2 regions of the Bacillus sp. MBGLi79 genome follow, and region 1 is predicted to be linked to the other one. Evidence: a T-box and tRNA genes for the amino acid it is inferred to sense, from the RefSeq annotation. Region 1 holds a T-box; the other holds one or more tRNA genes.
The links. The T-box of region 1 lies ahead of thrS (threonine--tRNA ligase). A T-box ahead of a tRNA ligase gene usually reads a tRNA of that ligase, here a tRNA-Thr.
Positions count from the first base shown of each region.

Region 1 (12,339 bases):
CTTGCTGTCGTATTGGATGAAGGTGTTTTAAATATCTCTCTCATATTCGAGGACGAAAAGAAAGGCATCGATATAGACAAAGGATATGAAGCGATGGTTGAGCTGATGAGACGAATGCTGAAACCGTACAACGCAAAGATCGAAGCCTATGAAATTGAAGGGTCTTATTGTCCCGGCAGCTATGATCTTAGCATAAATGGCAAAAAGTTCGCCGGCATCTCCCAGAGACGCGTTCGCGGCGGAGTCGCTGTTCAAATTTATCTCTGCGCGGATAAAAGCGGCAGTGAAAGGGCCGACTTGATCAGACGATTCTACAAAGCGGCGCTGAAGGATAAAGAAAATGATAAAAAAGGCGTCTATCCGGAAATACGTCCGGAAACGATGGCGTCCTTAAGTGAGCTTCTGCAAACAGACATCTCCGTACAAGATTTAATGTTCGCTTTACTGACAGAACTAAAAGCGTTAAGTACCCATCTATACGCAGCGGGACTGTCCATTGACGAGGAAATGGAATTTGAGAAAAACCTCGTCCGGATGGCTGAGCGGAATGCAAAGGTATTTGGGTGAACATTCTTCGCATGCCGGCTGTATATGCCGGCATGCATTTTTTATCTCAAGCGGCATTTTACCCCCAAAGATCTTATTTTCAGATAAATCCTTCTTACATACAGATAACCGTGACAAATAGAAAAACGATAAAATGACATCAGCATCCATATTAAAGGGGAGAGGCAGATGAAAGGGAATATTTACAGCCTTTTTGTATTGATTGCGGCTTTTTTCTGGGGAACCACGGGAACCGTTCAGGCGTTGGCTCCAGAAAGCGCCACACCGCTGGCATTTGGAGCGTTCAGGTTATTAATAGGAGGAAGCGCCATGCTGCTTGCGGTTTGGATCAGCCGGGAGCTTCACGTGAAAAATTGGTCATGGCCGCTCATATGTTTAGCCGTTGTTTGTATGGCATGTTACCAGCCGCTGTTTTTCACAGCTGTTAAAGAAACGGGAATTGCGGTGGGAACTGTGATTGCCATCGGCAGTGCGCCTATCATTGCCGGGAGCCTTGAGTGGGCCGTATTGAAGAAACGCCCGCGAAACTCCTGGTGGATTGCGACCGTGCTGGCTTTAGCGGGTTGCTGGCTTCTGTTTTCCGACAGTTCCAATGTTCGGATTGATGTGGGTGGTGTTCTTATGGCGCTTGGAGCAGGTGCTTCTTTTGCGGGCTATACGCTCATCAGTAAAGCGATGATGAAAACCCAGCCTCCGCGAGCGACTTCCGCCGTTGTCTTTATGATCAGCGCCATCTTGCTGACGCCGCTACTATGGCAGTCAGATATCTCGTGGATATTGACCCCTAGAGGACTGGGAACGAGCCTTTACATCGGGTTAATTGCAACATGTGCCGCATATTTTTTGTTTGCGAAAGGGCTTACCGGGGTTCCGGCCTCGGCGGCGGTCACGCTGTCTTTAGCCGAACCTCTGACTGCTTCATTGCTTGGCGTGTTTTTCATAGGAGAAATGCTTTCGCCTTCCTCGTGGATTGGCATTGCACTTATGATGCTGGGGCTTTTGGTCATTTCTGCTGCGCCTCGGAAACATAAAACGGCCGAGGCAGCTCACATGTCTTAATAGATTCACATAAGCTTGGCCTCATTTTACAAGAATAGCTGATCCGGCTGCAAAATGAGGAAATCCTTTTTTCTCAATAGAAAAGGGGATTTTGCACATGGCGAAAATCCCAAAACAGCCGCTCGTTTTGGGATTTCACTTTGTTATTCCGCTAACTTTTCTAAATTGCCGTTCCTGTCCATTTTGAAGGACGGAGAGGCATGTTCATCTTCTTCAAATAAAACTAGCTTTCTGGCTCTGTTCATAATTCTCACCAAGGTTTCATAATCTTCTTGGATCGTTTTTTGATCTTTTTCAAGCTTTTGAACTTCTGCCTCAAGCTGCTCCGTCTTGCTTTGCAACTCCTGGTTTTCTTTCTTTAAACGTTCATTTTCCATTTTTAATGCTGATGATTGCTCGTTATTGCCTTCGTAATTCTGCAGGAAGCGGATCACATCATTCATCGTCATCTCAGGCGCAGCTGCAGGCGTTTGAGGAGACAATAAGTGTGATAGACTAGCTAACTCTTCCTTAAAGCTTTCATCAACAAAAGGCATATGTTCGCCAGACATTAAAGGCTGCTGCTCATTTTCGGCAGATGGTGCATCCGTTTTGACTGGTTCCTCTGCAGCGGTTTCTTGAATGATTTCAGGATCAACGGCAGGAGGCTGATATAATAGTCTTTTTTTCGCAGGCTGCCCTTTTCCAAGCGCTCTCATCCGCTGTTTTCGCTGTTTCTTCGCAAGCTGAAGCGCTTTTTCATATTGATGGCGGACCACCGCGTTCCATCTGAATCCGCAGGCTGCGGATGTCCGGTTTAATTTATCGCCGACTTCTTCAAATGCATTCAATTGAGTGCTGCCCTCTCTCACATGCCGAAGCACTGTTTCAGCTAAAAGCAGATCGTTTTCCTCTGACCAAGCGTCTTGTCGTTGTTTTGTCATTTATCTCAACTCCCATTTTTCTTTTCATGGTATTAGAATGTCCAGGTTGGAAAATATTTATACAAATTGGCTGAAAGAATAGGAGATACGAAGGATGGAGCGGCTTGCAGGAACAGTCGAATCCTTGTAAAATGAAGAGTGATGTGATTTTTTTGAAACGTGATTTTAGGTTATTCACATAGATGAACATAGAAATGAAGGGAAGCGTACGTCATGGCTAATGAATTTCGAGTGTGTGATGATTGCCAAGCCACTAATATCAAAACATTGCTGCCGCGTTTGAAAGAAGTGGACCCGGACGCAAAGGTTGAGGTAGGATGCCAATCTTATTGCGGGCCCGGACGGAAAAAATCATTTGCTTTTGTGAACAATCGCCCGCTGTCAGCTCCGACAGAGGATGAGCTGATTGACAAAGTAAAAAAGAAAATAAAAAAGTAAAAACATATTTTTTCTTAGCCTCGGCCCTCAGGTCAGGCTTTTTTGCTTCACAAGATGTGTTTTTCATGAAGATGGAACAAATCGCCGGGCAAATTCAAGGATGTTTTCAAAGAATAGAGTCGATATAATAGAAACACGGCTAAAAAAAAGAGGGAATGACGATGGCGTATCCAAATGGAAAATTATCAGAAGAAAAAGTGTTTAAAGATCCGGTGCACCGCTATGTTCATGTTCGGGACAAGCTGATATGGGATTTGATCGGAACCCGTGAATTTCAGCGTCTCCGCAGAATTAAGCAGCTCGGCACGACCTATTTGACGTTCCATGGGGCTGAGCACAGCCGGTTCAACCATTCTCTCGGTGTCTATGAAATTGTCAGGAGAATGGTTGATGACGTCTTTAAAGGCCGCCCTGAATGGGATGACAGTGAGCGCGAACTCTGTTTGGCCGCGGCGCTGCTTCATGATCTCGGGCACGGGCCGTTCTCGCATTCATTTGAAAAGGTCTTTCACCTTGACCACGAAGATTTTACAAGAGGTATCATTTTGGGAGACACGGAGGTTAACCAGGTGCTCAGAAAGGTGAGCCCGGATTTCCCCCAGGATGTTGCTGAAGTCATTGCCAAAACATATAAAAACAAGCAAGTGGTCAGCCTCATTTCGAGTCAAATTGACGCAGACCGGATGGATTACCTGCAGCGTGACGCCTATTATACGGGCGTCAGCTACGGCCATTTTGATATGGAGCGGATTCTTCGGGTGATGCGGCCGCGCGAGGATCAGATCGTCATTAAAGAAAGCGGAATGCACGCTGTCGAAGACTATATCATGAGCCGTTACCAAATGTACTGGCAGGTCTACTTCCATCCTGTGACCAGAAGTGCAGAGGTCATTTTAACGAAGATTCTTCACAGGGCGAAGCAGCTGCATGATGAAGGCTATGTCTTCACTCACGCTCCGGTTCATTTTTATTCTATTTTTGAGGGGAAATTGACACTGGAGGATTATGTAAAGCTGGATGAATCTATTATTTTGTATTACTTCCAGGCCTGGGAGGATGAAGAAGACGCGATTTTATCCGACTTGTGCCGCAGATTCATTAACCGCCAGCTGTTCCAATACGTTGAATTCAATCCGAATGAAGAAATGTCGGCTTATTTTGAGCTGACGTCATTGTTCAAAGAGGCGGGGATCGATCCGAGCTATTATTTGGTCGTTGATTCTTCTTCAGATCTGCCATACGATTTTTACCGGCCGGGAGAGGAAGAGGAGCGTCTGCCGATCCATCTCTTGACGCAAAACGGCCAAATTAAAGAGCTGTCCAGGCAGTCGGCTATTGTGGAATCCATCTCCGGTAAACGGCGGACGGACCACAAGCTGTACTATCCAAAGGACTTGATTTGTGACGGCTCTAAACATCCGGAAGCGAAAATGAAAATCCGGCAGCTGCTGGGACTGACATAGAAATTGGAAAGAAGGAAAAAGGAGATGTCGGGAATTTGTTGAAAGAACATGCAAAACTGATGAAGGTGTTCTCGGATTCTGGAGAAATCATCGGGCGAAAGAAGCTGCAGAAAATGATTTATATCGCCAAGAAAATGCAGTTTCCTTTCTATGAGAAATATGATTTTCACTTTTACGGACCATATTCAGAGGAACTGACGCTCCAGATTGAAGAGCTGTGCAACCTTGGATTTCTGCATGAGGTGAAGGAAAAAAAGGGCGGCTACTTTCAATACCGGTATTCGCTTACTGAGACAGGCTCCGCATTTTTAGACCATGCTGATCTGAACATGCCGGATATGAAAGGCTATATCGACAGTGTAAACAGCCGTTCATCACGGTTTTTAGAGCTGGTTTCCACGATCCTTTACTTTGACGGGCTTGAGGATGAGGAAAAGAAAGAAAAAGTCTTTACAATCAAAAGCAAGCAAAAATATACAAATGAAGAATATGACGAAGCGCTTCAATACATAGAGGAACTGAAGCAGATTTGTTAAGGATACCAAGCAAAAGAAATGAACCGTTTCTTTTGCTTTTTTTATTGACAAAAGCCGCTAAGGGATCTATTGTGGATAATAGTTATCCATAATGAATCGGGAGTGTGTATGATGAAAATGAAATCCGGGATGGAGCAGGCGGTTTCTGTGTTGCTTTTACTGTCACGGCTGCCTGTACAGGCTTCTTTGACGTCAGAGGCAATAAGCCAGCGATTGCGCGTGTCTCCGTCTTATTTGAAGAAGCTGATGAGAACATTGGTTCAAGCAGGTTTGGCAGAATCCTTGCCAGGGACGAAGGGCGGTTTTACCCTAACGAAGCCTTTGGCGGACATTACGCTTTATGATATTTATCAAGCGGTCGAAGGCAGAGGTTCGATGTATCAGGGAAAAGGTCTGCTGCAATCTGTATTCGAGGGTGAAAACTGTGTGCTGGAGACAGTCATGGCGGAAATCGAGGATAAATGGGCCAATCTCATGAAAGAAGAGTCCTTGCAGCATGTCATGGACAGAGTAGGGGAATTGTATGATCTTGAAAAAATAGATGATTGGATAAACGAGCAAATGAAAGGGCAATTGCAATGAAAAACAGCGGATCTTTACACAAAACAGATTCATCAACAGGAATATCTGTACTGATCGTGCTCGCTCTGGGTTTTCTCATGGCTACTCTTGATGTAACCGTTGTGAATGTGGCGATGGCGGATATGAAAAACACTCTTTCAATGTCACTTTCAGGTGTAACGTGGGTTGTGGACGGGTACATTCTTACTTTTGCGTCACTTCTGCTGGCGGGCGGAGCCTTGGCCGACCGTTTCGGATCGAAGGCGATCTATATCCTGGGTTTAGCTGTTTTTGTTCTCGCCTCTTGTCTATGCGCTGCATCCTTTAATGGGCAGATGCTGATTGCCGGACGTCTTATACAGGGAATTGGCGCAGCCTTGTTTATGCCAAGCTCACTCAGTCTTTTGGCTGCCTCTTACCCTGATGAACGGGCGCGGGCGAGAATGTTTGGACTGTGGGCCGCGCTTGTTTCTGCTGCTTCAGCCCTTGGGCCTTTTATTGGGGGTATGCTGGTACAGTTGGCAGGCTGGCAGAGTATTTTTCTGATCAATGTGCCGTTGGGGGCTGCCGCGCTCATTTCAGCTTACCGAATTCTCAGCCGCGTCCCGGGAAAAACCGGCCGCGTGAACATCACCGGGCATCTGCTTGGCATGATGGCTCTCGGCTTTCTTTCCTATGCATTGATACAGGGGCCTTCAGCGGGCTGGCGCTCGCCCGTGATTCTTCTAGCATGTACTGCAGCGATTTTGACATTTGTGCTGTTTTTGCTGCGGGAAATTTCTGCGAAAACACCCATCCTGCCGGCGTCCTTATATAAAAACGGCCGTTTCTCAGCGGCCCAATTTATCGGGTTTTTGCTGAATTTTGCTCTTTTTGGCGGCATGTTTATGATGAGTCTTTTTTTGCAGGAAGCAGGAGGCGCAAACTCCTTCATGGCCGGAGTTGAGCTGCTGCCGATGATGGCGGTCTTCGTGATCGGCAATCTGCTGTTCGCCCGTCTGGCGAATCGATTTGAAGCCGGGCAGCTTATGTTTGTCTCAATGGCGGTCAGCTGTATCATTGCATTGCTGTTGTTTGTGCTGATTTCTCCGGATTTTCCTTATTGGCAGCTGGCGGTTTTGATGTCTGTCATGAACCTCTGTACCGGTATTACAGTTCCTGCCATGACAACTGTGATCATGCAGGCTGCCGGGCAAAGGCATGCGAACATTGCCGGTGCGGCGTTAAATGCAAACCGGCAAATCGGAGCTTTGGTCGGCGTAGCGATAACCGGGGTGATCATTCATCTGTCCGCCACTTGGTACGCCGGTGCCGGGTTTACATTTTTGATGATGGGGGCGGCGTACAGCCTCGCTGCATTGCTTGTATGGCTGTTTCTGGCTGCCCATAACGGGACTGCCGCGTCAGAAAAAATGTAAATCACTGATTGCGCTTTGTGGGAATATATAGTAAGATATAAAAAATTATTGAAACAACAGGCACTGATAAGGACATGAGATGCTTTTTACGGTTTCCAGAGAGGGAAGGACAGCTGAAATCTTCCTAACGCAGAGAAAGCAGCTTACCGCCTTTGAGCCGTATCGGGGAAAACAAGTATCTGATACCGTCATGCTGCGTTACAGCATCTTCAAGCCGATCACCATGTGTAATTGAATTGATCGGGAATTTGGGTGGAACCACGGATGATCAACACATTCGTCCCTTTTAGAGGGATGGGTGTGTTTTTTTTTATGAATTAAATACATGCAATGAAAAGGACATGAATGATAGTTACGGTTTTCAGAGAGGGAAGGAAAGGTGAGAGCTTCCCAGCTTAGGAGTATCATTTACCGCCTTTGAGCAGCATTGGGGAACTGAAGTATCCAATGCCGTCTATGCTGCGTTACAGCACCGAGCCGACAACATCGTGTTTGTCGGGAACTTGGGTGGAACCACGGGTTAATCACACACTCGTCCCTATCTGCGGGACGGGTGTGTTTTTTTATGAATTGAATATATGCGATGAAAAGGACATGAATGATTTTTACGGTTTTCAGAGAGGAAAGAAAAGGTGAGAGCTTCCCAGCTTAGGAATATCATTTACCGCCTTTGAGCAGCATTGGGGAACTAAAGTATCCAATGCCGTCTATGCTGCGTTACAGCACCGAGCCGACAACATCGTGTTTGTCGGGAACTTGGGTGGAACCACGGGTTAATCACACACTCGTCCCTATCTGCGGGACGGGTGTGTTTTTTTATATACAACAATGAATAAGGAGTGTTTTAAAATGAGTAAACATGTACACATTCAGCTTCCGGACGGACAGATCAAGGAATATCCGAAAGGCATCACAATCAAGGAAGCAGCTGGTTCGATCAGTTCCAGTCTGCAAAAGAAGGCGGCTGCAGGTCAGGTCAACGGCAAGCTTGTTGATCTCAGTTTCAAGCTGGAGGAGGATGCTGAGCTTTCGATTGTCACACTCGATTCACAAGAAGGCTTGCAGGTGCTTCGCCACACATCAGCGCACGTGCTGGCTCAAGCAGTAAAACGGCTGTACGGCGAAGTGTCATTGGGGGTAGGGCCTGTGATTGAAGACGGCTTCTACTATGACATGAAGCTGGAGAAAAGCTTGGGATCAGGAGACTTAGAGGCTATCGAAAAAGAAATGAAACACATTATAAATGAGAACCTTGAAATCAAACGTATAGAGGTTTCTTACGAAGAAGCTGAAGAGCTGTTTGCACAAAAAGACGAGCGCCTCAAGCTTGAGATTTTAAAGGATATTCCGCACGGGGAGGATATCACGCTGTACCAGCAAGGAGAATTCATTGACCTGTGCCGCGGGCCGCATCTTCCTTCTACAGGAATGATCAAGGCGTTCAAACTGACAAGAGTATCAGGCGCTTATTGGCGGGGAGACAGCAAAAATGAAGTCCTGCAGCGGGTGTACGGGGTTGCGTTTCAAAAGAAAAAAGATTTGGATGCGCACCTGCATATGCTGGAAGAAGCGGCAAAACGAGACCATCGCAAGCTCGGCAAACAGTTAGGGCTGTTTATGTTTTCTGAAGAAGCGCCTGGGATGCCGTTTTATTTGCCGAAAGGGCAGATTGTCCGCAATGAGCTGGAACGCTTCTCGCGTGAACTGCAAACAAATGCCGGCTACGATGAGGTGCGTACGCCGTTTATGATGAATCAGCGGTTATGGGAGCAGTCAGGCCATTGGGATCATTATCGCGACAATATGTACTTCTCAGAAGTAGATGATACAAGGTTTGCAATGAAGCCGATGAATTGTCCCGGCCATATGCTCATCTTTAAAAACAGCCTGTATTCTTATCGGGATCTGCCGATTCGCATGGCGGAATTCGGACAGGTGCATCGCCATGAATACAGCGGGGCTTTAAACGGAATGCTTCGCGTTCGGACGTTCTGTCAGGATGACGCCCATATTTTCGTTCGGGAGGATCAGATTGAGAGTGAGATCAAAGAAGCGATTCGGCTGATTGATGAGGTATATCGGACATTTGGTTTCGAGTATTCAGTTGAGCTTTCGACTCGCCCGGAGGATTCATTAGGCGATGACAGCCTTTGGGAAGCGTCGGAGCGTGCCTTAGCACGCGTCCTTGAGGAGCTTGGCCTCTCTTATGAGATCAATGAAGGCGATGGGGCGTTTTACGGGCCAAAAATTGATTTCCACATAAAAGATGCCCTAAAACGGAGCCACCAATGTGCGACAATTCAGCTTGATTTTCAAATGCCGGAAAAATTTGATTTAGCATATATCAACGAACACAATGAAAAGGTTCGTCCCGTTGTCATCCACAGAGCGGTTTTCGGCTCGATTGACCGTTTCTTCGGTATTTTGATTGAGCATTACGGCGGGGCTTTTCCAGTCTGGCTCGCACCGATCCAGGTTCAAATCATACCGGTTTCGCACGTACACTTGGATTATTGCAGAAAGGTGCAGGCGAAGCTGAAGCAGGCGGGGATAAGAGCCGGCATTGATGAGCGCAATGAGAAGCTCGGCTATAAAATCAGAGAATCGCAGATGCAGAAAATCCCGTACGTGCTGGTGCTTGGAGATCATGAGGAGCAGGAGAATGCGGTAAACGTCCGCCAATTCGGACATCAGCAGAATGAACACGTTTCTTTTCAGACATTCAAAGATAAGCTTGTGAAACAGGTGGAAAATCGAGGCATGTAGGATAAAAGCTGTGAATTCACATTTTGCTTTTTTGACTTTCCCTATTCGGAATCAGTAAAATAATAAGTAAATCATATCGTTCGTATGTTATGAATGCATCTCGAAATGGGGAAATTGACATGGACCATGACAAACTGGAAGCAAATTTGCTGGATCACGCACTTACAAAATATTTGAAAAGCACGAAGCAATTAGATGAAGCCACCGTTCCGAAACACGTGAATAATGTAAGAGGATTTATTCTGCGGATCATATACAGACATGGGAGCTGCACCATAAAGGATATTTTGAAGGAGGTCACACTGTCTCCCTCTGCCACGACTACAGCTCTGAATCATTTAGAGCAGGAAGGGTTTATTGAGAGATCCAGAAATAATAATGACCGCCGTACCGTATGGATTACGCTTTCTGAATCGGGCCGGGGAGCGGCTGAACAAATGATCGAAAACCGCCAGCAGCTGATTGACGGGATGTTTGAACGTTTAACAGCCGAAGAGAAGAAGACGTTCTTGGCGATTATTGCGAAGCTGGCTCAATAGAGATAGAAAAAGCCGGTGCGCGAAGCGCCGGCTTTATAGAGATTATTCCATATCGCTCAGGCGTTTGCCTGCAACGGCATAATGGTCTTTTCTCATTTCTTCTATAAAGACAACAATTTTTTCTTCAGAAGCGCCGGTTGTTTCCTTTACGGCTTCTGTTACTTTCTCAACAAGATTGCGCTTTTGCTCGTCTGTACGGCCTTCGAGCATTTTGACAGTTACGTATGGCATGTGTGCTGAATCCTCCTTTATCTCGTTTCCTCTCTTTAGAAAAAGAGGCTTCTTATAGTATACTGAATAAAGTAAATTCTTGCATTTTGAGAAAGAGGGATATCTCACTTGGACCGTTTTTTATATTATCCGTTATCTTTAATGCCATACCTCGTCATCACGCTAATTGTGTCGTTTACGATGCATGAGCTTGCCCATGCTTATGTCGCATACAAATTTGGTGACGATACGGCGAAAAAACAAGGAAGACTGACGCTGAATCCTATCAAGCACCTTGATCCGTTCGGTACCATTTTGATTTTGGTGGCCGGCTTTGGATGGGCGCGTCCCATTCCTGTTAATCGCCGCTTCTTTAAGAAACCACGGCTTGCCGGTGTGCTCGTATCTATAGCCGGGCCTGTCAGTAACCTGATTCTTGCCTTTATCGGTTTCTTTTTGTTAGTGTTGATGCATGCGTACGGAATGGAAATGCTTGCGGCATTCAGCACGGGATTGGATCAGTTTTTTTCTATTTGGATACAGCTGAATCTTGTCTTGTTTTTATTTAATCTGCTGCCGCTTCCTCCGCTCGATGGCTATCGAATTATCGAAGATCTCGTTCCGCCGGGCGTGCGTGCCAAAATGACGCAAGCGGAGAACTACGGCTTTATCGTGTTTTTGGTTTTGTTTGTGACACCGCTCGGATCTTACGTGCTGTGGCCGCTGCTTAATGCAGGAAGAGATTCGATTTTAAAGCTGTTTTCAGCGATATTTCAACCGCTTTTGTAGGAGGTAGAACTTCATGGAAGAAAAAAAGAAAAAATCAATCGGGTTTAATATTATCAAAAGTGATCCGACAGACGGACACGGCGGTTTTGGCGTAGGGGCACTCAGCCTTGATAACATTTCTCCCGTGTTCGTCGATGTAGAGGAAAAAGAAGCGTTCGTAGACATCGGCGCCATGCATGCCCGCAGCACCGTTGAAAAAGGAATTAAATTTCTCCCGAATAAAGAAGAAGTTCCGAACGGAAAACCATACTGGCTTGTGTGGGTGACGATTGACAGAAGAGAAGAGGGCCCTTATTACGCAGGGGTAACAGCCTGTGAAATGACGGTCGACAGAAGCATCAGAAGAGGCTACAAGTCACTGCCTGAGCATGTGAATCTGATGGATAAATCCATGAAACGGAAAATCATCGTTGATAAAATGGACGACAGCTCGAAGCGTGTACTAGGCGAATTTCTGAAAAAGCATGATCAGGGCCTATGGGACCGTTCCTCAGATGAGTTAAAAACGAGCCTGCTTCCGGAAGACAATTAATTTGTGAATTTTCTGTTAACTTTTAGAATATTTGTGATATTTTTCCTAAACATTGAGTAAACTGGTGATACAGAAATAGGACATGGAAAATCCCGAGCCGAAACAAGACTCGGGGTTTTTCATTTTTAGGGGGATATGATGTACGAAACCATTCGAGTCGGCGATTGGTTGATAAAAGCCGACGTGGAAGAAACGAGAAAGCAGTATGAGAAAGATATAAAGGATATGTGTGAATGCGGTAACTGTCTTAACTATTATGAGGCAGTGAATGAACTGCCGATTCAAAAGGATCAAGTATTAGAGATCTCGGTCTCATTCCGTCATATTCAAATCTGTATAGGATGCAATCCCGCTTGTATGATTCAATAGCTGACGAATGGTAATTTTGTTACCGTCATACCCATTACCCTGTACGATCCCCGGTAACCATTTTTCAACCGAATCATCAAGGTTTAATTGTTTCTCCTCAGCCAACTGCAGTATAACGGACGCTGTGAACGTCTTCGTGATGCTTCCAATACGAAATGAAAGGTTCGGT
Region 1 is NZ_CP026521.1:4,427,977-4,440,315, reverse strand. Features, by position in the region: gene ywfL (octanoyl-[GcvH]:protein N-octanoyltransferase) at 1-567, shown strand, start outside; gene C1T29_RS22670 (carboxylate/amino acid/amine transporter) at 736-1,626, shown strand; gene rsfA (prespore-specific transcription regulator RsfA) at 1,770-2,549, opposite strand; gene C1T29_RS22660 (YuzB family protein) at 2,763-2,987, shown strand; gene C1T29_RS22655 (HD domain-containing protein) at 3,149-4,450, shown strand; gene C1T29_RS22650 (YwgA family protein) at 4,486-4,986, shown strand; gene C1T29_RS22645 (Rrf2 family transcriptional regulator) at 5,098-5,568, shown strand; gene C1T29_RS22640 (MFS transporter) at 5,565-6,965, shown strand; T-box leader at 7,020-7,253, shown strand; T-box leader at 7,287-7,508, shown strand; T-box leader at 7,540-7,761, shown strand; gene thrS (threonine--tRNA ligase) at 7,815-9,731, shown strand; gene C1T29_RS22630 (MarR family transcriptional regulator) at 9,851-10,270, shown strand; gene C1T29_RS22625 (2-hydroxymuconate tautomerase) at 10,313-10,501, opposite strand; gene C1T29_RS22620 (site-2 protease family protein) at 10,610-11,269, shown strand; gene C1T29_RS22615 (YwhD family protein) at 11,283-11,801, shown strand; gene C1T29_RS22610 (hypothetical protein) at 11,940-12,170, shown strand; partial or broken gene C1T29_RS22605 (serine hydrolase domain-containing protein) at 12,144-12,339, opposite strand, start outside.

Region 2 (12,339 bases), 620 kb from region 1:
ATCGATAGGGTTAAAATGGCACTGAATAACAACAGTGTCTTTGTTTTCACAGGTTATCCCCTTTCTGTGCTTCTATCCCGTTTACTATCCCTAAAACAGAAACAATTTAATCGAACTGAGAAGCCATTTCATCTTTATATCCGAATGCATAGGTCAATAAAAAGCCGGCCGCGTAGGAAATGAAGAGCCCGACGATATACAGGATGATTTGCGAAGGCAGGACTAGAAAGGAAAGCGGCAGTCCGGAGACACCAATCGCAAAGGTGGCTACTTGAAAATAAGCTTGAAAGGCGCCGCCGATTCCAGCACCTAAGCATGCCGTTAAAAACGGACGGCCAAGCGGCAGCGTGACTCCGAAAATGAGTGGTTCCCCAATGCCGAGCAGGCCTGACGGAAGCCCGCCGGCGATTGCTTTTCTCAGTGTTGTTTTTTTCGTTTTCACGAAGACGGCAAAGGCCGCGCCTACCTGTCCTGCACCTCCCATAGCCAAAATAGGGAGCAGAGGATCATTGCCAATTGAATTGATCAGTTCCATGTGCACAGGCGTCAAGCCTTGATGCAATCCGGTTACGACGAGAGGAAGGAAGGTTGCGCCCAGAATAAAGCCCGCAGCGATGCCGCCGATGTCCAGGATGGACAGAAGGCCGGATGTAATGGCGTCAGAAATGAATCCGCCTAAAGGCATGAATACGACATACGTTACGATTCCGGTGATTAACAGTGAAACGGTGGGTGTGACAATGATATCGAGTGATTGAGGAATAAAGCGGCGAATAAATTGTTCGGTGTAAGCAATGAATATAGCAGCGAAAAGGACTCCGATCAGGCCTCCCCTGCCCGGAAGAAGCTCTTCTCCAAATAAACTGATCTTTGCGATCTCCGGATTGATAATCAAGATCCCGGCCAAAGCCCCAAGAGCGGGTGTCCCGCCAAATTCTTTTGAAGCGTTGATACCCACAAGAATGCCGAGATAAGTGAACAGCCCTGATCCGATGATTGTCAGGACAACAGCAATTTGTGATTCTGCAGAGAGCCAGCCGGCTTGAATACTTGCTTTGGTAATCCCGGTAATTAAACCGGAAGCGACAAGAGCCGGAATAAGAGGGATAAAAATGCTGGCGATTTTACGTAAGAAAAGTTTAAAAGGAGTGGCGTTCTTTCGATTGATATCGGCTTTCTTTTTGGCGGCTGCTTCATTCACATCGACACCTTCTTCAGCTGAGACGAGCTTGGAGAAAGCCGTTGTGACATGATTGACGACTCCTGTACCGAGGATGATTTGTAAGGTTTCAGCCTCAACGACCCCCAATACTCCGTCAAGCGCTCTTAAAGCCTGAGCATCTGCTTTGTTTTCATCGTAAGGTGTAATACGCAGCCTTGTCATGCAATGCGTAAATGAGGATATATTGGATTTCCCCCCGCATAACTCGAGGATTTTCTTTGCGAGTTGATGGTAGTTATTTTCTTTGCTCATTAAAAACCCCTCCCCTTCAAGATGCTTTATTTTTTTCTCATAGATTGTATGGCTTCTCTTGTTTTATCGATATAGCTGGTTGTTTCTTCATATTGCTCAGCCGCCATGCCTAAAAACAATACATCTATCATAAAAAGCTGGGCGAGACGGGAGGAAGTGGCTGCACTTCGAATCAAGGCTTCGTTGGAATGGGCTGTATACAATGGGACGTCAGCCAGTGCGGAGACGGATGTCTGACTGAATTGTGTGAGGCTGATCGTTGTGATGCCTTTTTTCTTAGCCATGGCAAGCAGTTCAATGATTTCCTGCGTCTCTCCTGAGAACGAAATGGCGAATACGATGTCGTCTTTATCTGCATTTGCGATTAAAGATGCCACAAGATGAGTGTCTGTAAACGCGGTTGCTTGTTTATGAATGCGAAGCCACTTTTGCTGAGCGTCCTTGGCGACAATGCCGGAAGCCCCGACGCCGATAAAATGCACAGTGTGAGCTTTGAGAAGCAGAGAAACCGCTTGTTCCAGTTCTTTGTAGTCCATCAGGTCTGAAGTATCCTGAATGGCTTGAATGGCATTGCCGGCCGCTTTTTCGGAAATAGAGGGCAGCGGCTCGTGGGGAACAATATCACGGTAGCCCTGAAACGTAGGCTTTGCCAGATCGCCCGCTACTCTCATTTTTAAATCTTGAAATCCCTTTAATCCGAGTGATTTGCAGAGCCTGATGACGGCAGCGTCACTTGAATTGGCTAAGGTGCTGATTTCGCTGACGGTGCTTTCGATTGCTTTGTGTGGATGGGTTAGGATATAATCTGCAAGTTTACGCTCGGATGGAGGGAGTTTATGCTTCATTGATTGGATGATCGCTAAACCGCCTGTTGCCATTCTAGTTCTCTCCTTATCATGAATGGTAATTTTCGATTGCTTTATCAATGAAACCGTTTGCTTCATCGAGTAATGTCTTTGCTTGTTTCTGATCTGTGCTGGTTTTGAGCATAACGATTGCTGTTTTGACGTGATGATCGGCTTGTTCCAGGGTTTTCCTGGCTGTTTCGTATGAAACGTTTGTAAGGATTTGGATGATGCTGATGGCGCGTTCTTTTAGTTTTTTGTTGCTGACGTTGACGTCTACCATCAAGTTTTCGTAGACCTTGCCGATTTTTACCATTACAGCGGTAGATATCATGTTTAGAATCATTTTATGAGCGGTTGCAGCTTTCATACGTGTTGATCCTGTAATGGCCTCAGGTCCGACGACAACCTCAATGCTGTGGTCCGCATCCTTGCTGATGACGGAATTTTCATTGCAAGTAAGGGCGATGGTGTGCGCTCCGACTTCGCGGGCGTATCTTAGGGCGCCTGCGGCGTAAGGTGTACGGCCGCTTGCTGCGATGGCAATGACGGTGTCATTTGACGTGAGCTGTATGTTTCTTAAATCCTCAGCTCCTGCTTTTTCACTGTCTTCAATGCCCTCTGCTGCCTGTAAAAAGGCTTCGGGGCCTCCAGCCATGATTCCGATGACCTGATCAGGACTTACGCTGTAAGTGGGAGGACATTCAACAGCATCCATGATGCCGAGTCTGCCGCTTGTGCCTGCGCCTGTATATATGAGCCGGCCTCCATGTTGAAATGAATCATACGCGCAGTCTACAGCTGTTTTGATGTCGGGGAGAACCTCCTGAACGGCTGCAGCGACTTTCATATCTTCGTTGTTGATCATTTTGAGGATGCCGAGAGTGTTTGCTTTGTGGATTTCAACCGTTTGGCTATTGCGTGATTCCGTTGTAAGATGATGAAGGTTTAGTGATTCTGACATGAGGATGCCCCCTGTTTTAAAATGATATATCTCAATATTCAGTATATTCATTTCTGTTATGATATTTCAACTATGTTTTTACATTTTTGAAATTTTATTTCACTCAAGACTATAAGAAATGATGAAGGATCAACTGTTCTCCAAGCGGCCCGATTCTTCGCCGTCCTTTATCAATGAACCCGCATTTCATATAAAGGTGTTTTGCGTGTATGTTCAGATGATTGACGGCCAAGATGATTTCGTCGCACCATGGAAAGTATCCGCTCACAAAAGAGGGAAGCAAAAGCATGGCTTTTTTCGCGTACCCTTTTCCGTGATGCACAGCGTTTAAAGACAGGGAGCTGAGCAGTAAAGCAAATGGATTGTTAGAATAGGAAGCTAGCGTTTCTTTTGATGCATGTAAAATGAAAAAACCGACTGGAAGATCGTCTTTTAAGATGACAACCGGGTATCGGTCCTGTATGCCCAGAGCCTGAGACAGCACCTCTTTCGGGAGGGAGGTAAAGCGTTTGTCATCGTTGGTGAGCGTGAATGATTGAAGCTCGGGCAAGTGTTCAGGCTTATAGAAGGATAAAGAAATGTCTTGAGTCATGGGGTGGCCTCCTTACAATATGTCGTCTAGCTGGTTTTCTGAAATGACGCGGTAGCCCGCTTGTTTTAGCAGTGCGGCGGTTACTCCGCTGCCGGGGATTTTTTTGCCAGAGAATGTGCCGTTATAGATAAAGCCGCTTCCGCAAGATGGACTGTTTTCTTTTAATATGACGGCAGTGGCGTTGATTTCTTTTGCGTAAGCCAATGTTTTCGCGGCACCTTCCATATATAGCTCTGTGACGTCTTCTCCTGAAGCTGTCACGATTTTTGCGGTTCCATTGAGGACATCCTCGCCGGTGCCTCCTATGATTTCTGCGGGTTCACGGGGGGTTGAAAAGCCGCCAAGAAGTTCAGGGCAAGCCATGACTGCTCTATTTTTAGCGACGAGTTTTCTGATTTTCTCAGACGCTGCGTGAGAGCCGTTATATCTGCACTCAATGCCTCCAAGGCAGGAACTGACTAGAATCATATTGGTTTCTCCTCTCTTGCTTTGCTTGTCTCTATCATAAAATAAATGACTTTAGTTGGGAGGCTTTTTCAGTTAAAAAAGGAGTTAAAAAGTTTGAAAATAAAAAATTTAATTTTTCTCTTTACAAACAGGGGGTGACCTGTATATAATAACTTTTGTCAGCTCGACGAGAACACAACGGCCCGTTGGTCAAGCGGTTAAGACACCGCCCTTTCACGGCGGTAACACGGGTTCGAATCCCGTACGGGTCACCATTTGGAGGATTAGCTCAGCTGGGAGAGCATCTGCCTTACAAGCAGAGGGTCGGCGGTTCGAGCCCGTCATCCTCCACCATCTTGCCGGTGTAGCTCAATTGGTAGAGCAACTGACTTGTAATCAGTAGGTTGGGGGTTCAAGTCCTCTTGCCGGCACTGTTTTTCTAAATTTAATGTGGAGGGGTAGCGAAGTGGCTAAACGCGGCGGACTGTAAATCCGCTCCCTCAGGGTTCGGCAGTTCGAATCTGCCCCCCTCCACCATTATTGGGCTATAGCCAAGCGGTAAGGCAACGGACTTTGACTCCGTCATGCGTTGGTTCGAATCCAGCTAGCCCAGTCACAGACACCTTTGACCAAAAGGTGTCTTTTTTCTTTTTTAAAATTCATTCCAACTTCTAACTGTTCAGTCTGTATAATAATTTTAAAAATATGTTAAGGTAGTTTATTCACGAATTACCATCTACACCCTGCCAAAAATTTGATAAACTTATTTTATAAAAAAATTGAAACCTTTTGAAACGAAGCTCGTATACATACAGACCGGTGAAGGCAGAGGTTAGATAAATATGGAAATGATGATTAAAAAAAGAATTAAACAAGTCAAAAAAGGCGACCAGGATGCATTTGCGGACATCGTAGATATTTACAAAGATAAAATTTATCAGCTTTGCTACCGTATGCTTGGCAATGTGCATGAGGCGGAGGATATTGCACAGGAGGCTTTCATCAGAGCGTACGTTAATATCGACAGTTTTGATATTAACCGGAAATTTTCAACTTGGCTTTATCGAATCGCGACCAATTTGACCATTGACCGCATTCGCAAAAAGAAGCCGGATTATTACCTCGATGCAGAGGTGGCTGGTACAGAAGGCTTGACCATGTATTCCCAAATCGCCGCAGATGGTGTTTTGCCTGAAGATGCAGTTGTGTCGCTGGAGCTCTCAAACACGATTCAGCAGAAAATTTTAAAGCTTCCTGACAAATACAGAACAGTCATCGTATTAAAGTATATTGACGAACTCTCATTAATTGAAATCGGGGAGATTCTAAACATTCCTGTGGGGACTGTGAAAACGCGGATTCACAGAGGCAGAGAGGCTCTTAGAAAACAATTAAGGGATCTTTAAGTGGGGTGATGAAATGAGCTGTCCTGAACAAATTGTGCAGCTTATGCATATGCATCTTGATGGAGATATCCTTCCAAAAGATGAACACGTATTAAATGAACATCTGGAGACATGCGAGACATGCAGAAAGCATTTTTACGAGATGGAGAAATCTATAGCGCTCGTACGGAGCACATCGCATGTCGAAGCCCCCGCGGATTTTACCGCTAATGTCATGGCAAAATTGCCTAAGGAGAAGAAAAGAGCTTCTGTGAAAAGATGGTTCAGAAGCCATCCCGTTATCGCAGCTGCTGCGGTATTCATCATTTTGATGGGCGGAGGTTTTTTTAACAGCTGGCATAATGACCACAATTTCAGCGTGTCCAAGCAGCCGAATCTTGTGGTTCATAATCATACTGTGACCGTGCCGGAAGGTGAGACGGTTAAAGGTGATGTCACTGTCAAAAACGGCAAGCTGATTATTAAAGGCAAAATAGACGGGGATGTAACCGTCGTGAACGGCGAAAAGTATATGGCCTCTGCTGGACAAGTCACCGGTCAAATTGAAGAAATCAATCAATTATTCGACTGGACATGGTACAAGATGAAGTCTGCGGGGAAAAGTGTACTCAATGCATTCAATCCGAACGGAGAAGAGTAAAGCGCGTTAGCCGCTTTGCTCTTTTTTTGCGGGCTGAGCGGCTGACACATTTCACTTGCTAAATCGATATGTGGTATAATGGGCTCGCTATGTAAAGTACATATGCGTAACACGTAAAACACAAAATACGAAATGACTGAAATCTTGGAGGACGAGGAAATGGCTTTTGAGGATATCCCTTTTTTGCAGTACCTCGGCAATGCCGTTGATATTCTCCTTGTTTGGTATGTGATATATAAATTGATTATGGTGATACGCGGCACGAAAGCGGTTCAGCTGTTAAAAGGAATTGTAGTCATCGTGCTTGTTCGTATGGCCAGCCAATATTTGGGCCTCAGCACACTTCAGTGGCTGATGGACCAAGCGATAACATGGGGATTTTTAGCAATTATTATTATCTTTCAGCCTGAGCTGAGAAGAGCGCTTGAACAGCTAGGCCGCGGCCGCTTTTTTTCAAGGAGCGGCACGCCTGTAGAAGAAGCGCAGCAGAAAACGATTGAGGCCATCACAAAAGCGATCAATTATATGGCGAAACGTCGTATAGGCGCCCTGCTGACCATTGAGCGGGATACTGGAATGGGGGATTATATTGAGACCGGCATACCACTGAATGCCAAAGTCAGCTCTGAGCTGCTGATTAATATTTTTATCCCAAACACCCCGCTTCATGACGGTGCGGTGATTATGAAGAATAATGAAATTGCCGCGGCCGCCTGTTATTTGCCGCTTTCTGAAAGCCCGTTTATTTCAAAAGAATTGGGCACGCGGCACAGAGCGGCTGTCGGCATCAGTGAAGTAACAGACAGTTTGACGATTATTGTGTCTGAAGAGACCGGCGGCGTCAGTGTGGCAAAGAACGGCGACCTTCACAGAGAGCTGACAGAAGAAGCGCTGAAAGAAATGCTTGAAGCCGAGTTTAAGAAAAACACCAGAGACACTTCTTCTATCCGCTGGTATTGGAGGGGCAAGAAAAATGGATAAATTCTTAAACAACCGCTGGGCTGTGAAAATCATTGCTCTGCTTTTCGCGCTCTTGCTTTATGTGGCTGTTAACAGCAACCAAGCACCGACTCCGAAAAAACCGGGTGAATCTTTCTTTCCGACATCAACAACTGATGAAGCAACTCTGACCGATATTCCGGTTAAAGCGTATTATGATGATGAAAATTACGTCGTGACAGGTGTTCCGCAAACGGTTAATGTCACGATAAAAGGCTCGACAAGTGCCGTGAAAAAGGCTAGGCAGACCAAGAACTTTGAAATATACGCCGATATGGAACATTTGAAAACCGGCACACATAAGGTTGAGCTTAAGGCCAAAAATGTGTCGGATGGGCTGACAATCTCAATTAATCCGTCTGTTACGACAGTGACCATACAGGAACGGACGACCAAAAGCTTTCCTGTAGAGGTGGAGTACTACAATAAAAGCAAGATGAAAAAAGGCTATTCTCCGGAGCAGCCGATTGTCAGTCCGAAAAATGTGCAGATTACCGGATCTAAAAATGTGATCGATAATATTTCTCTTGTCAAAGCTTCAGTGAATTTGGAAAACGCAGATGAAACGATTGAAAAGGAAGCGAAAGTGACTGTCTATGATAAAGACGGAAACGCGCTTCCTGTCGACGTTGAGCCCTCGGTCATCAAGATTACCGTTCCGGTGACAAGCCCAAGTAAAAAAGTGCCCTTTAAAATTGAACGGACAGGAAGCCTTCCTGACGGTGTCAGCATAGCGAAAATTGAATCCAGCCCCAGTGAGGTAACGGTTTACGGCTCACAGGATGTGTTGGATTCTCTTGAATTTATTGATGGCGTCAGCTTAGATTTAAGCAAAATTAACAAGGATTCCGATATCGAGGCAGATATTCCGCTTCCTGACGGCGTCAAAAAAATCTCGCCGTCAAAGGTGACTTTGCATATAGAAGTCGATAGTGAAGCGGATCAGAAGTTTGAGAATGTCTCTATCAAGACTGTAGGGCTGAGCAGTTCACAAAACATTGAATTTCTTGATCCTGAATCACAAGCGATAGACATAACGGCTAAAGGCTCTCCTGCGAATATAAAAAAACTGAAAAAATCGGATATCGAATTGTATGTGAATGTTTCAGATTTAGAGGACGGGGAGCATAGCGTGAAGCTTGAAGTAAACGGACCTCAGAATGTAACCTGGTCCTTGGGGCAGAAAAACGCCAAAATCAAGCTGACATCCAAAAAAAGCAATACATCAACGAATGATAACAGCAGCAATACATCAGGAAATCAGGATGACACAGACAAACAAACAAATGATCAAAAGAACAATCAGCAAGAAGATACAAAGAACACTGATAAAAACAGCAACGATCAAAACCAAGACGAAAACCAAGATCAGGATGAGGATGAATCCACTGCGGATTCACAATCCTCATCGGAATAAAAAAGGAGCGATTACAAAATGGGCAAGTATTTTGGAACAGACGGTGTAAGAGGTGTCGCCAATAGTGAGCTTACACCTGAGCTGGCCTTTAAAGTCGGACGTTTCGGCGGTTATGTGCTGACAAAAGACAAACAACGTCCAAAAGTGCTGATAGGCCGCGATACACGCATCTCCGGCCATATGCTGGAGGGAGCCCTTGTCGCCGGACTTTTATCCATTGGCGCAGAAGTCATGCGTCTGGGTGTCATTTCTACACCGGGTGTATCCTATTTGACAAAAGCGATGGATGCAGAGGCGGGCGTCATGATTTCCGCTTCTCATAACCCAGTGCAGGATAACGGCATCAAGTTCTTTGGGGGAGACGGATTCAAGCTTTCTGATGAACAGGAGGCTGAAATTGAGCGCCTGATGGACGAACCTGAGGATAAGCTGCCAAGACCGGTCGGAGCCGATCTTGGGCTTGTTAACGATTATTTTGAAGGCGGACAAAAATATCTGCAATTCTTAAAACAGACAGCCGATGAAGATTTCACAGGCATTCATGTGGCACTTGACTGTGCTCATGGCGCAACGTCATCCTTGGCGACACACCTGTTTGCTGATTTAGATGCCGATGTTTCAACAATGGGGACTTCCCCGAACGGATTAAACATTAATGACGGCGTCGGATCGACTCATCCTGAAGCGCTCAGCGCGTTTGTCAAAGAGAAAAACGCCGATCTCGGCCTTGCGTTCGATGGTGATGGCGACCGCCTGATTGCTGTTGATGAAAAAGGAAATATCGTTGATGGCGACCAAATCATGTACATATGCTCAAAACACCTGAAATCAGAGGGTCGCTTAAAGGATGATACAGTGGTTTCAACCGTGATGAGCAACCTCGGCTTCTATAAGGCGCTCGAGAAAGAAGGCATCAAAAGCGTGCAGACAGCTGTCGGAGACCGCTATGTAGTAGAAGCAATGAAAAAAGATGGCTATAATGTCGGCGGAGAGCAGTCAGGACATCTTATTTTCCTTGATTACAACACGACAGGGGACGGATTATTGTCTGCTATTATGCTGATGAACACTTTGAAAGCAACAGGCAAGCCTCTGTCAGAGCTTGCAGCTGAAATGCAAAAGTTCCCGCAGCTGTTAGTCAATGTGAGAGTGACTGATAAATATAAAGTTGAAGAAAATGAAAAAGTAAAAGCAGTTATTTCTGAAGTTGAAAAAGAAATGAACGGCGACGGCCGGATTTTGGTGCGCCCTTCAGGAACTGAACCGCTCGTCCGTGTCATGGCTGAAGCGAAGACGAAAGAGCTGTGCGATGAGTATGTCAATCGCATTGTTGAAGTCGTCCGGTCAGAAATGGGATTAGAGTAACGAAGTCTCTAATCAGAGAGCGAACAAGACAAGCGACGTTTACATATGATAATTGTGAGACATACGGCAAAGTTGTTTAAAAAACAATTGACCGTTTATGCCACATGCTGTAAAATCAAGCTTGTCTTGTTCTTACTTTCTTAATAGGAAAAGTAGACGGGATTATGGATTTACCTATAATTATAGCGCCCGAACTAAGCGCCCGGAAAAAGGCTTAGTTGACGAGGATGGAGGTTATCGAATTTTCGGCGGATGCCTCCCGGCTGAGTATACAGATCACAGCCGTAAGGATTTCTTCAAACCAAGGGGGTGACTCCTTGAACAAAGAGAAATCACATGATCTTCCAAAAAACATGTAGGAGGGGACGATTGAAAGTCCCCTTGAAATTTGACTTTCTTCGTCTCCTTTTACCATCTTAGGAGGAAGAAAAATATGTGTGGAATCGTAGGTTATATCGGTCAGCTTGATGCGAAGGAAATTTTATTAAAAGGGTTAGAAAAGCTTGAGTATCGCGGATATGACTCTGCTGGTATTGCTGTTGCCAATGAACAGGGGATCCATGTGTTCAAAGAAAAAGGACGCATTGCAGATCTTCGTGAAGTTGTGGATGCCAATGTAGAAGCGAAAGCCGGAATTGGGCATACTCGCTGGGCAACACACGGCGAACCAAGCTATCTGAACGCTCACCCGCATCAAAGCGCACTGGGCCGCTTTACACTTGTTCATAACGGCGTGATCGAGAACTATGTTCAGCTGAAGCAAGAGTATTTGCAAGATGTAGAGCTTAAAAGTGACACCGATACAGAAGTGGTCGTTCAAGTAATCGAGCAATTCGTCAATGGAGGACTTGAGACAGAAGAAGCGTTCCGCAAAACACTTACACTGTTAAAAGGCTCTTATGCAATTGCTTTATTCGATAACGACAACAGAGAAACGATTTTTGTAGCGAAAAACAAAAGCCCTCTATTAGTAGGCCTTGGAGACACATTCAACGTCGTAGCATCTGATGCGATGGCGATGCTTCAAGTAACCAACGAATATGTTGAGCTGATGGATAAAGAAATGGTTATCGTCACTGATGACCAAGTTGTCATCAAAAACCTTGATGGTGACGTGATTACACGTGCGTCTTATATTGCTGAGCTTGATGCCAGTGATATCGAAAAAGGCACGTACCCTCACTACATGTTGAAAGAAACGGATGAGCAGCCAGTTGTTATGCGCAAAATCATCCAAACGTATCAAGATGAAAACGGCAAGCTGTCTGTGCCTGGCGATATCGCTTCCGCTGTAGCGGAAGCGGACCGCATCTATATCATTGGCTGCGGAACAAGCTACCATGCAGGACTTGTCGGTAAACAATATATTGAAATGTGGGCAAACGTGCCGGTTGAAGTGCATGTAGCGAGTGAATTCTCCTACAATATGCCGCTTCTGTCTAAGAAACCGCTCTTCATTTTCCTTTCTCAAAGCGGAGAAACAGCAGATAGCCGCGCGGTTCTCGTTCAAGTCAAAGCGCTCGGACACAAAGCCCTGACAATCACAAACGTACCTGGATCAACGCTCTCTCGTGAAGCTGACTATACATTGCTGCTTCATGCAGGCCCTGAAATCGCTGTTGCGTCAACGAAGGCATACACTGCACAAATCGCAGTTCTTGCGGTTCTTGCTTCTGTGGCTGCTGACAAAAATGGCATCGATATCGGATTTGACCTCGTCAAAGAACTCGGTATCGCGGCAAACGCAATGGAAGCTTTATGCGACCAGAAAGACGAAATGGAAATGATCGCCCGTGAATATCTGACTGTATCCAGAAACGCTTTCTTCATCGGACGCGGTCTTGACTACTTCGTATGTGTCGAAGGGGCACTGAAGCTGAAAGAGATTTCTTACATCCAGGCAGAAGGCTTTGCCGGCGGAGAGCTGAAGCACGGAACGATTGCCCTGATCGAACAAGGCACACCAGTATTCGCACTGGCAACACAAGAGCACGTAAACCTAAGCATCCGCGGAAACGTCAAAGAAGTTGCTGCTCGCGGAGCCAACACATGCATCATCTCACTGAAAGGCCTAGACGATGCGGATGACAGATTCGTACTGCCGGAAGTAAACCCAGCGCTTGCTCCGTTGGTATCTGTTGTTCCATTGCAGCTGATCGCTTACTATGCTGCGCTTCATCGCGGCTGTGA
Region 2 is NZ_CP026521.1:229,136-241,474, forward strand. Features, by position in the region: gene amiE (N-acetylmuramoyl-L-alanine amidase) at 1-50, opposite strand, end outside; gene C1T29_RS01315 (PTS transporter subunit EIIC) at 107-1,474, opposite strand; gene C1T29_RS01320 (MurR/RpiR family transcriptional regulator) at 1,501-2,352, opposite strand; gene murQ (N-acetylmuramic acid 6-phosphate etherase) at 2,369-3,283, opposite strand; gene C1T29_RS01330 (GNAT family N-acetyltransferase) at 3,393-3,875, opposite strand; gene C1T29_RS01335 (2-thiouracil desulfurase family protein) at 3,888-4,343, opposite strand; tRNA gene C1T29_RS01340 (tRNA-Glu) at 4,523-4,597, shown strand; tRNA gene C1T29_RS01345 (tRNA-Val) at 4,601-4,676, shown strand; tRNA gene C1T29_RS01350 (tRNA-Thr) at 4,681-4,753, shown strand; tRNA gene C1T29_RS01355 (tRNA-Tyr) at 4,775-4,859, shown strand; tRNA gene C1T29_RS01360 (tRNA-Gln) at 4,864-4,935, shown strand; gene sigW (RNA polymerase sigma factor SigW) at 5,165-5,728, shown strand; gene rsiW (anti-sigma-W factor RsiW) at 5,742-6,368, shown strand; gene cdaA (diadenylate cyclase CdaA) at 6,528-7,349, shown strand; gene cdaR (CdaA regulatory protein CdaR) at 7,342-8,784, shown strand; gene glmM (phosphoglucosamine mutase) at 8,803-10,149, shown strand; gene glmS (glutamine--fructose-6-phosphate transaminase (isomerizing)) at 10,583-12,339, shown strand, end outside.
Region 2: it encodes a tRNA-Thr, which carries the amino acid that the T-box ahead of thrS (threonine--tRNA ligase) is inferred to sense. The anticodon was not compared.